2 regions of the Microbacterium sp. RD1 genome follow, and region 1 is predicted to be linked to the other one. Evidence: predicted binding sites of a transcription regulator. Region 1 holds the regulator's gene; the other holds the start of a gene.
The links. The regulator HspR, encoded in region 1, represses chaperone genes until heat shock. The targets are predictions, from matches to a motif close to AAGTTGAGTCNNNNNGACTCAACTT.
Positions count from the first base shown of each region.

Region 2: ACTU3I_RS08765 (Hsp20/alpha crystallin family protein) is a predicted target of HspR. The motif match lies at 1,825-1,849, and genes of this name have one in related genera.

Region 1 is NZ_JBQPOL010000001.1:591,464-596,593, forward strand. It holds gene dnaK (molecular chaperone DnaK) at 8-1,876, shown strand; gene ACTU3I_RS02850 (nucleotide exchange factor GrpE) at 1,878-2,477, shown strand; gene ACTU3I_RS02855 (DnaJ C-terminal domain-containing protein) at 2,486-3,487, shown strand; gene ACTU3I_RS02860 (heat shock protein transcriptional repressor HspR) at 3,510-3,944, shown strand; gene ACTU3I_RS02865 (potassium channel family protein) at 4,115-4,861, shown strand; gene ACTU3I_RS02870 (GMC oxidoreductase) at 4,871-5,130, opposite strand, start outside.
Region 2 is NZ_JBQPOL010000001.1:1,794,630-1,799,759, reverse strand. It holds gene ACTU3I_RS08770 (amidohydrolase family protein) at 1-1,193, opposite strand, end outside; gene ACTU3I_RS08765 (Hsp20/alpha crystallin family protein) at 1,329-1,781, opposite strand; gene ACTU3I_RS08760 (ROK family protein) at 1,927-2,859, shown strand; gene ACTU3I_RS08755 (UBP-type zinc finger domain-containing protein) at 2,882-3,253, opposite strand; gene ACTU3I_RS08750 (DUF2510 domain-containing protein) at 3,250-3,942, opposite strand; gene ACTU3I_RS08745 (error-prone DNA polymerase) at 3,992-5,130, opposite strand, start outside.

The sequences.
Region 1 (5,130 bases):
AACTGATATGCCACGTGCTGTGGGAATCGACCTCGGAACGACCAACTCGGTCGTGAGCGTCCTCGAAGGCGGCGAGCCGAAGGTCATCGCCAACGCCGAGGGCTTCCGTACCACCCCGTCGGTGGTCGCCTTCACGAAGGACGGCGAGGTGCTCGTCGGTGAGACCGCCAAGCGGCAGGCTGTCACCAACGTCGACCGCACCGTCGCCAGCGTCAAGCGTCACATGGGCACCACCTGGACGTTCGATGTCGACGGCAAGAAGTGGACGCCGCAGGAGATCTCCGCCCGCATCCTCCAGAAGCTCAAGCGCGACGCGGAGGAGTACCTCGGCGACAGCGTGACGGATGCGGTCATCACCGTGCCCGCGTACTTCAACGACGCCGAGCGCCAGGCCACCAAGGAGGCCGGCGAGATCGCGGGCCTGAACGTGCTGCGCATCATCAACGAGCCCACCGCCGCCGCGCTCGCATACGGCCTGGACAAGGGCAAGGAGGACGAGCTCATCCTCGTCTTCGACCTCGGTGGCGGAACGTTCGACGTGTCGCTGCTCGAAGTGGGCAAGGACGACGACTTCTCCACCATCCAGGTGCGCTCGACCGCGGGTGACAACCGCCTCGGCGGTGACGACTGGGACCAGCGCCTCGTCGACTACTTCATCAAGCAGTTCAAGGACACCACGGGCGTCGACGTCTCGGGCGACAAGATCGCGCTGCAGCGTCTCAAGGAGGCCGCCGAGCAGGCCAAGAAGGAGCTGTCCTCGTCGACCTCGACGAGCGTCAACCTGCCGTACCTCTCGCTGACCGAGTCGGGCCCGGTGTCGCTGTCGGAGACCATCACCCGCGCGAAGTTCGAGGACCTCACCAAGGACCTCCTCGACCGCACCAAGAAGCCGTTCGAAGACGTCATCCGCGAGGCCGGCATCAAGGTCGCCGACATCGCGCACGTCGTGCTCGTGGGTGGCTCCACCCGCATGCCCGCCGTCGCCGAGCTCGTCAAGCGCGAGGCCGGCAAGGAGGCCAACAAGGGTGTGAACCCGGACGAGGTCGTCGCCGTCGGCGCGGCGCTCCAGGCCGGCGTGCTGAAGGGCGAGCGCAAGGACGTCCTCCTCATCGACGTCACCCCGCTGTCGCTCGGCATCGAGACCAAGGGCGGCATCATGACGAAGCTCATCGAGCGCAACACCGCCATTCCCACCAAGCGCAGCGAGACCTTCACGACCGCCGACGACAACCAGCCGTCCGTGGCCATCCAGGTCTTCCAGGGCGAGCGCGAGTTCACCCGCGACAACAAGCCGCTGGGCACGTTCGAGCTCACCGGCATCGCGCCGGCTCCCCGCGGCATCCCGCAGGTCGAGGTCACCTTCGACATCGACGCCAACGGCATCGTGCACGTCTCGGCCAAGGACAAGGGCACGGGCAAGGAGCAGTCGATGACGATCACCGGCGGCTCGTCGCTGGCCAAGGAGGACATCGAGCGGATGGTGCGCGAGGCCGAGGAGCACGCGGCCGAGGACAAGAAGCGCCGCGAGTCGGCCGAGACCCGCAACCAGGCCGAGACCCTGTCGTACTCGGTGGAGAAGCTCCTCAAGGACAACGAGGACAAGATCCCCGCCGAGGTCAAGGACTCCGTCCAGGCCGACGTCGACGCCCTGAAGTCGGCACTCGCCGGCGAGGACGACGACGCCGTGAAGACCGCTTTCGACCAGCTCAACCAGAGCCAGAGCGCGATCGGCGAGGCAATCTACCAGTCGTCGCAGCAGGCGGGCGAGAACCCCGATCCTGCCGCGAACGAGCCCGGGGCCGGCAACGTGCCGAACCCCGAGGAGGACGTGATCGACGCCGAAGTGGTCGACGACGAAGACGAGAAGAAGAGCTGACATGACGGACAAGAACTTCGAAGAGCCCCAGGGTGATGACGAGGTTCGACCGGACGAGGAGGGGTCGGTTGCTGAGCCTGTCGAAGCATCCGACCCCTCCGGCCAGGACGACCTGACGATCGACGACATCCTGGGGGCCGCGCAGACCGCCGAGGCCGCCGCAGAGGATGCGAAGTTCGCCGACCTCGAGTCGGCGCTGCTGAACGACCTCAAGCGGTTGCAGGCCGAGTACGCCAACTACCGCCGCCGTACCGAGGAGCAGCGCCAGGTCGAGATCGAGCGCGCGAAGGGCGAGGCCGCGAAGGGACTGCTGCCGGTGCTCGACGACCTCGACCGTGCTGAGAAGCACGGCGACCTCGAGGCCGGGACGCCGTTCGCGGCGATCGGCGAGAAGGTGCGCGCTGTCGCCGAGCGCCTCGGCGTCGTGGCGTACGGGGCGGCGGGCGAGCCCTTCGACCCGCAGCAGCACGAGGCGATCTTCCAGGCGCCGACACCGGGGACGAGCGAGCCGACCGTGCTGGAGGTCGTCGAGGTCGGATACCGACTGGGATCCGTCGAGCTGCGACCGGCTAAGGTCGTCGTCGCGGTCCCCGCCGAGTAGGAGCGCGCATGGCGAGTCAGGATTGGTTCGACAAGGACTTCTACAAGGTCCTCGGCGTCGACAAGGGCGTCAGCGAAGCCGATCTGAAGAAGACGTATCGCAAGCTCGCCCGCAAGTATCACCCCGACTCCAATCCGGGTGACGCGAAGGCCGAGGCCACGTTCAAGGAGATCAGCGAGGCGTACGCCGTGCTGAGCGACCCCGAGCAGCGCGCGGAGTACGACCAGATCCGTGCGATGGGCTCCGGCGCCCGCTTCTCGGCGGGCGGGGCGGATGCCGGCGGCTTCGAGGACGTGTTCAGCATGTTCGGGCAGGGCGGCCGGGGCACGCGCTCCCGCACCTCGACCGGTGGCGCGGGCTTCGAGGACTTCTTCGCCGGTTTCGAGCAGCAGGGCGGGAGCTTCGGCTCCGGGCGGTTCGGACAGCCCTCGGGAGGATTCCGCGGGTTCGGCGGCCCCCAGCGCGGTGCCGACGTCACGGCCCGCACGACGGTCGATTTCGTCACCGCCACGCAGGGCGAGACCATCACCCTCCAGGGTGAGGACGGCAAGCCTTTCAAGGTCAAGATCCCCGCGGGTGTCGCGGACGGGCAGAAGATCCGGCTGCGAGGCCGCGGTCGGCCGTCGCCGGATGGTGGCGAGCCCGGCGACATCGTCGTTCAGGTCGCGGTGCGACCGCATCCGGTTTTCACGCGCGACGGGCTCAACCTGCGCGTGACGGTGCCGGTGACGTTCACGGAGGCGGCTCTCGGCGCGACGATCGAGGTGCCGACGCTCGGTGGCGACGTCGTGAAGCTCCGCGTCGCCCCCGGCACACCGTCCGGGCGCGTGCTGCGGGTGAAAGGCCGGGGCGTCACGACGGCGAAGGGCACCGGCGACCTCCTCGCCGAGGTGCAGGTCGTCGTGCCGTCGCACCTGGACGACAAGGCTCGCGAGGCGCTGGAGCGCTTCGCGGAGCAGGAACCCAAGGAGAACCCGCGCGCCGACCTCATGTCGAAGGCGCGCGGCTGAGAGGGTCTGTGAGGTGAGGGAGATGGCTGACGACGAGATCGACGAGGACGCCCCGATCTTCGCGATCGCGGTGGCCGCGGAGCTGTCCAACATGCACCCGCAGACCCTCCGCCAGTACGACCGTCTCGGCCTCGTGGTCCCCGCCCGCACGCAAGGAGGGTCGCGGCGCTACTCCACGCGTCACGTCGAACAGCTGCGCGAGGTCGCACGACTGTCGGGCGAGGGGATGAGCCTTCCCGCCATCGCCCGGCTGCTCGCCCTGGAAGAACGCGTGCACTCCCTGTCGCGGCGCGTGTCCGATCTGGAGCGCCAGCTGATCGCGGAGCGCGAGTCGCGCCCGGGCGCGCGGGTGTTCGCCGCCGGCGCGACGGGGTCGGTCATCACCCTGCGTCACGGCGCCCGCGTCCGGCGCGCCACCGATATCGTGCTGTGGCGTCCGCGCCACTCGGAGGACTAACCCCGTTCACCGGGCGAGCCCCGGACCCTGGCCGAGCGCCGACCTCCGGACGCTGCGCGAGCGCCGCCCCCCGGACGCTGAGCGAGCGCCGCCCCCTCCGGACGCTGAGCGAGCGCAGCGAGACGAAGCGTCCGAAGCCGCGCGCGCCGCCGCCGCCCTACAGTTCTGCCATGGGTGAATTGCAGGGCGGGCGAGATCGCGGCGAGACGCGGGCCACCCGCCGATGGGAATCGGCGACGTTCTGGCCGCTGACGGTGGCGGCTCTCGCCTTTCTCGTCGCCTACACCTTCCAGGTGATCGGCGACCTCCAGGGGCCCGCCGAAGCCGCCACCGCCGCCATCGTCGTCGGCACGTGGGCGCTGTTCGTCGCCGACTACCTCGTGCGGCTGGCGCTGTCGCATCCGCGCGGGGTGTGGTTTCGCGCCCACCTGTTCGACGTGGCGATGGTGCTCGTCCCGACGCTGCGCCCGGTGCGCCTCCTCGGGGCGCTCACGCGGCTGACCTCCTTCACGCACTCGGCGGCGAGCTCCCTCCGCGCGCGCCTGCTGATCTACGGCGCCGGCGCCGCTCTGCTGCTCATCTGGTCGGCGTCGCTCCTCGTCCTCGAGGCCGAGCGTCACGCGCCGGGCGCCAACATCACCCGGTTCGGCGACGCGGTGTGGTGGGCGTTCTGCACCGTCACGACCGTCGGCTACGGCGACTACACCCCGGTGACGGTGCCGGGGCGGATCACCGCGGTCTTCCTCATGGTGGGCGGCGTCGTGCTCGTCGGACTCGTCGTGGCCTCGTTCTCGTCGTGGGTCGCCGAGCGCGCCACGCGCGGTCACGAAGAGCAGCGCGCCGCGACCAAGGGCGACGTCGACGAACTCGTCCGGGAGCTGCAGGACGGCGTCAGGCGGCCCGATCCGAAACCTTGACCGCGGGGCTCATGCCCGCGGGGCGCGCCGCAGGGCCCGAGCGGCGAAGGACAGGCCGAACCGCCGCAGCACGCTCGCGCGGCGAGACAGGGTGAATCCCTCGCCCCGGATGCTGGCGAGCAGCGCCGCGACGGCACCGGCGCCGATCGCGACGACGCCGCGCACCGCGGGCGCGCCGTCGAGCTGCCACCTCAGCCGCGTCACACCGTGCCAGCGGGCGAGCGGGCCCCGGCCGAGGAAGGCCTTCTCGCCGACGAGGGTGCGTTCTG
Region 2 (5,130 bases), 1.2 Mb from region 1:
ACCGTTCCCACCGCTGATCCCCACAGTCGCGTGCCGACGTCGTCGAGCGATATCAAGATGAGGTCGGCCCGCTTGCCCACCTCGACGGTTCCGATCTCGTCCATCAACCCCGCGTTCGCTGCGCCTCCGACGGTGGCCGCGTGCAGGACGTCGATCGCGCGATAGCGCGGCAAAGCCGTCGCGTCGCCCGCGAACTCTGCGGCGAAGCTCAGTCCGCGCTGCACGGTCAGCAGGGTCCGCATCTCCGTGAAGAGGTCGTGCTGGTAGCTGATCTCGTTGTCGCTGCTGATCCCGATCCGGATGCCTCGCCGCTGCGCCTCCAGCACCGGTGCGAACGCACCGAGGCCGAAATGCGAGTCTGACCGGGGTACCAGATTGACGGCGGCCCCGCTCTCGGCGATGGCATCCCACGTGGCGGCCGAGATGTCGGCGCAATGGTTGTACGAGTGATCCGGCCCCATCAGCCCCGAAGCGACGAGCTCGTCGAGGTTCGGAATCCACGAGCCCATCTCGGCGCACACGCCGAAGCCGTTCTCACGGGCGAACCGCCACGTGTCCACCGACGGCTGGATGTCGAACATCCGGAGGGTCACGCGATCCTGTCCGCTCTCGAAGTACTCGCTGCGCAGGCGGAGCAGATCGCCCGGGAGGTGCCCCTCGTGCGCACCGGCCTGCGCGCTGCCGGCCGCGTAGACGGCGCGGATGCCGGAGGACAGGAGCGCCTCGATCGCGGCCTCGGAATGCGCACGGCTGCGAGAGTTGTGGCTGTTGTCCACGATGGTGGTGGTCCCGGAATTCAGCGCCTGGAGCACCGTGAGCCTCTCGCCGATGGCGATGTCCTCCGGCCGGTAATGCCGCGCGAGACCGTCGTGGGTGAGGGCCATGTAGCTGCCGAAGTCGGCGTCGGGGGCGATGCCGCGAAGCTGTCCCTCCCAGGCGTGCACATGGGAATCGACCAGGCCGGGAAGAAGGATGCAGCGCGACGCGTCCACGCGTATGGCGTCCCCCGCCCGCTCGGCGAGGCGGTCGCCGACCGCCACGATGCGTACGCCGCGGATCAGGACGTCCCCGGTGAACGGCTCGTCGCCCGCCATGGTGAGAATGGTGGCGCCCTCGACGAGAATCATGCGATCCGCGTCACCCTGGGATGCCAGGATCCGATCGCGCGCGCTCTGTTGGCCTCTGAGACTCATGATGCTCCTTCGCAACGGTGGTTACCCGTCTTTCCACGCTAGGGAGCGCGCACGCAGCGGCAGCGTTTCGATCATCCGGCCTGTACGCAATGCGGGGACGATCCCGAAGGATCGCCCCCGCTCACGCGCGCGGCGTTACTGCTCGATCGGCTGCGGCGCGTCGGATTCGTGCGCTCGGATCGTCGCGTCGCCGGCCGCACTGGTGACCTCGATGCGACGCGGCTTGGCCTTCTCGCTCACCGGGATGGTGACCGAGAGCACCCCGTTGTTGTACGAGGCGCTGATGTTCTCGGTGTCGATCCCCTGACCGAGGTTGAGCTGGCGCACGAACGTGGCAGCCTCACGCTCGCGGGTGATCCACTTGACGCTGTCACCCGACGCGAGCGTGCGCTCAGCGCGGATGGTGAGCAGCTGGCCGTCCACGTCGATGTCGACGGAGCCCGGGTCGACGCCGGGAAGGTCCGCCGTGAGGACGTAGTGATCGCCGTCGCGATACAGGTCCATGGGCATGCGTCGCGGGCCGCGACGAGTGTCCATCAGGGCCGATGCGAGACGGTCGAAGTCACGGAAAGGGTCATAGCCTGCCATGGTTCCTCCTTCTTCGCGTGCCGGGTGATCCGGCAGATCGGTGAAGTTGAGTCTGTGTGACTCAACTAAGACCAGATTAGCACTCTCCCCTTGAGAGTGCCAACGAGTTCTCGGGTCCGCTCCGACTTCTGTAGCCTCGTGTTCCGTGACCGTTGCGATCGCCGTGGACCTGGGCGGAACCAAGGTCGAAGCCTGCCTCATCGACGAGGACGGTCACGTCGTCGACGCGTCCCGCTTCCGCGCCCCCACGGGACCCGACAGCGACCACGACGCCCTCCGCGTCGCTGTTCACACCGTGGTCGATCAGGCACTCACGGCCTTACCGGCCGGCGTCATCCCCGTGGGGGTCGGGATCGGCAGCGCCGGACCCATCGACACCGTGCACGACACCGTCTCGCCGCTCAACCTCCCCCATGCGGAGCGCTTCTCCCTCGCCGACGCGGTGCGCGCCATCCTGCCGAAGACGTGGGGCGACGTGCCGGTGCGTTTCGCTCTCGACGGGCTGTGCATCGCGATCGCCGAGCATTGGCAGGGTGCCGGGCGGCGCACCCGCTCGATGCTCGGGATAGTCGTCTCCACCGGCATCGGGGGCGGGATCATCGCGGCCGGCGAGCCGTATCCGGGGGTGACGGGCAACGCCGGCCATCTCGGGCAGATCGAGGTGGCCGGGTTCACGCCCCCCGGCGTGCATGGCCGCGAGGCCACTGTCGAACGCATCGCCAGCGGGCCGAACATCGTGCGGTGGGCGCGGGATCAGGGCTGGGGCGGTACCCGCGGGGAAGAGCTCGCGGTGGGATACGCCGCGGGCGAGGAGATCCCGGTCGCCGCTGTCCGGCGCAGCGCCGCGGCGGTGGGTTCGGCGCTGGCCTCCGCCACCGCCCTCCTGGACCTCGACATGGTGGTCATCGGCGGCGGCTTCTCGCACGTGTCGCCGGACTACGTCGACCTGGTTCGCGACGCGCGTGATCGGACGGCGGCCTACCCGTTCCTCGGGCGCGCGGAGATCGTGCGGGCGGAGCTCGGCAACGAGAGTCCGCTGGTCGGGGCCGCGGCGCTGGTCCTCCGCGACCGCGCCTGATGCCGCCGGCTGCTCGGGCGCGTCAGCGGCGGCGGGCCCTCACCTGCTCGCGCCAGTCGTCGGGCACGCGGCCCTCCGGTCCGGGCGACGGCTGTGACTCCGGGCGGCTGGTGGGGGGAGCCAGCTCCGGCCCCTCGACGCTCGCCTGCTCCAGATAGTCCCACCACCAGTCTTCACCGGGCTCGAAGCTCTGGATGAAGCGGTGCCCGGTCGCCTGCCAGTGCGCGGTGGCGTGGCGCTCGGGCGAGTCGTCGCAGCATCCGATGTGCCCGCAGGCCGCACATCGACGGAGGTGGACCCACCACCCGCCCGCCGCTTCGCACTCGACGCAGCCGGTTCCCGAGGGCGCGGCGGCCGGGTCGATCTGACCCGCCGCACTCGTCTGATCGCTCATGACCGCGTGTACTGCTCGATGGTGGGGATGAGCGCGAAGACGATGTTGAGGATGTAGACCGCGAAGCCGATGCCCACGGCGATCGTCACCACGGTGACGGCGATCCACGCCCACACGGGGCCGAGACCCGATCCCGTCTGGCGTCGCAGGACCACTCCGCGGCCGATGACGTAGACGCCGTTGGAGATGACGAGCGTGAAGAAGATCCACGCCCAGTGGAAGGGGCGCTGGATGCCGCGGGCACGCAGAGCCCGCCAATCGAGATACGCCGCGACGATCTGCACCGCCACGAGAACCCAGCCGACCAGAGTCAGCACCAGGGAGAAACCGGTGAACGACGACATCCACGCCGTCGACGGCGACTGCATCGAATCGCGCACGGTGCCTTCGATGTAGCCCGCCCAGTCGACGAAGAACAGCGGCACCAGCGACAGGAGCGGCAGCAGGACGACGACCCAGATCCACACGGTGTTGGTCGCGATGTCGCGGCGCAGCTCCGGGGTCGTCGCGGCGGGCGCGGACGGGTAGGACGGATACGCCGCGTAGGCGGGCGCGGCGGGTGCCGTGAAGACCGGCTCGGCGGCGGGCTGGCGGTCATCGGTCCAGGCGAGACCGTTCCACCACCGCTTCGAGCGGGGGTCTTCGGGGTCGTCGTACCATCCTGGGGGGACCTGCGAGGCGTCGGTCATGTCGGTCCTTTCGCATGAGGGGCGTCGTCGCGAGTCTAGCCAGGACGCTTCACCGGAAGTCGCGTGAGGTGTGCACGACGCCCACGCGAAGGTCTTCGAAAGCATCGGCCACGAGGTTCGTCACCCCTTCCACCGAGCGCTCGAGGATGCCGCGCACGATGAGCGCGGGCGAGTCCCGCACGATCCGCCGATAGCGGTTCCACACCCCGACCGAGCACACCACGTTCACCAGTCCATGCTCATCCTCGAGGTTGAGGAAGGTGATGCCGGATGCCGTCGCCGGACGCTGGCGATGAGTGACGAGGCCCGCCACCTCGATGCGCCGGCCGTTCTCATGGCTGCGCAGCTCGCGAGAAGCGAGCACCCCGCGCGCGTCGAGCCCCGAGCGGTAATGGGTCATCGGATGATCCGTCGTCGAGACCCCTGTCGCCCACAGATCGGCGGCGAGCACGTCGTAGCTGGTCTGATCGGGAAAGAGCGGCGGCTGCACCGACACCATCGAGTCGGGGAGGTATTCGGGCCGGTCCTGCGCCGCGGAACCGGCCAGCCAGATGCCCTCGCGGCGGCTGATCCCCAGGCACTCGAACGCTCCGGCGGTGGCCAGCGCCTCCAGCTGCGCCGCGGTGAGGCTCGTGCGGCGCACGAGATCGCGGAGGTCCCGGTAGGGACCGGATGCCTCGCGCTCGGCGACGACGCGTTCCGCCACCGCCACCCCGATGCCGGTGACGGCGGCCAGTCCCAGACGCACGGCGAAACGGCCGTCGCGGCGGTGCGCCTCCGACTCATCCGGGGCATCCGGGTCGAAGTCGCCGACGGGCGGCTGCTCGCGATGCGCGCACGCAGCGAGGCCGGTCGGGACGGACGCTTCGTCAGGGTCGGCGAGCGGGCCCCGCGGCTCGGCGAGCGACTCCAGGGTGGCCTGAACGCCGGAGCGCAGGAGATCGGGTCGACGGACCTCCACGCCATGCCGGCGGGCATCGGCGGTGAGGGTGGCCGGTGAATAGAAGCCCATCGGCTGCGCGCGCAGCAGCCCCGCGAGAAACGCCGCCGGATAGTGCAGCTTGATCCACGAGCTCGCGTACACGAGCAGCCCGAACGACAGCGCATGCGACTCCGCGAACCCGAAGTTCGCGAACGCCTGGATCTTCGCGTAGATGTCATCGGCCTGCTGGTCGGTGAGCCCGTTCT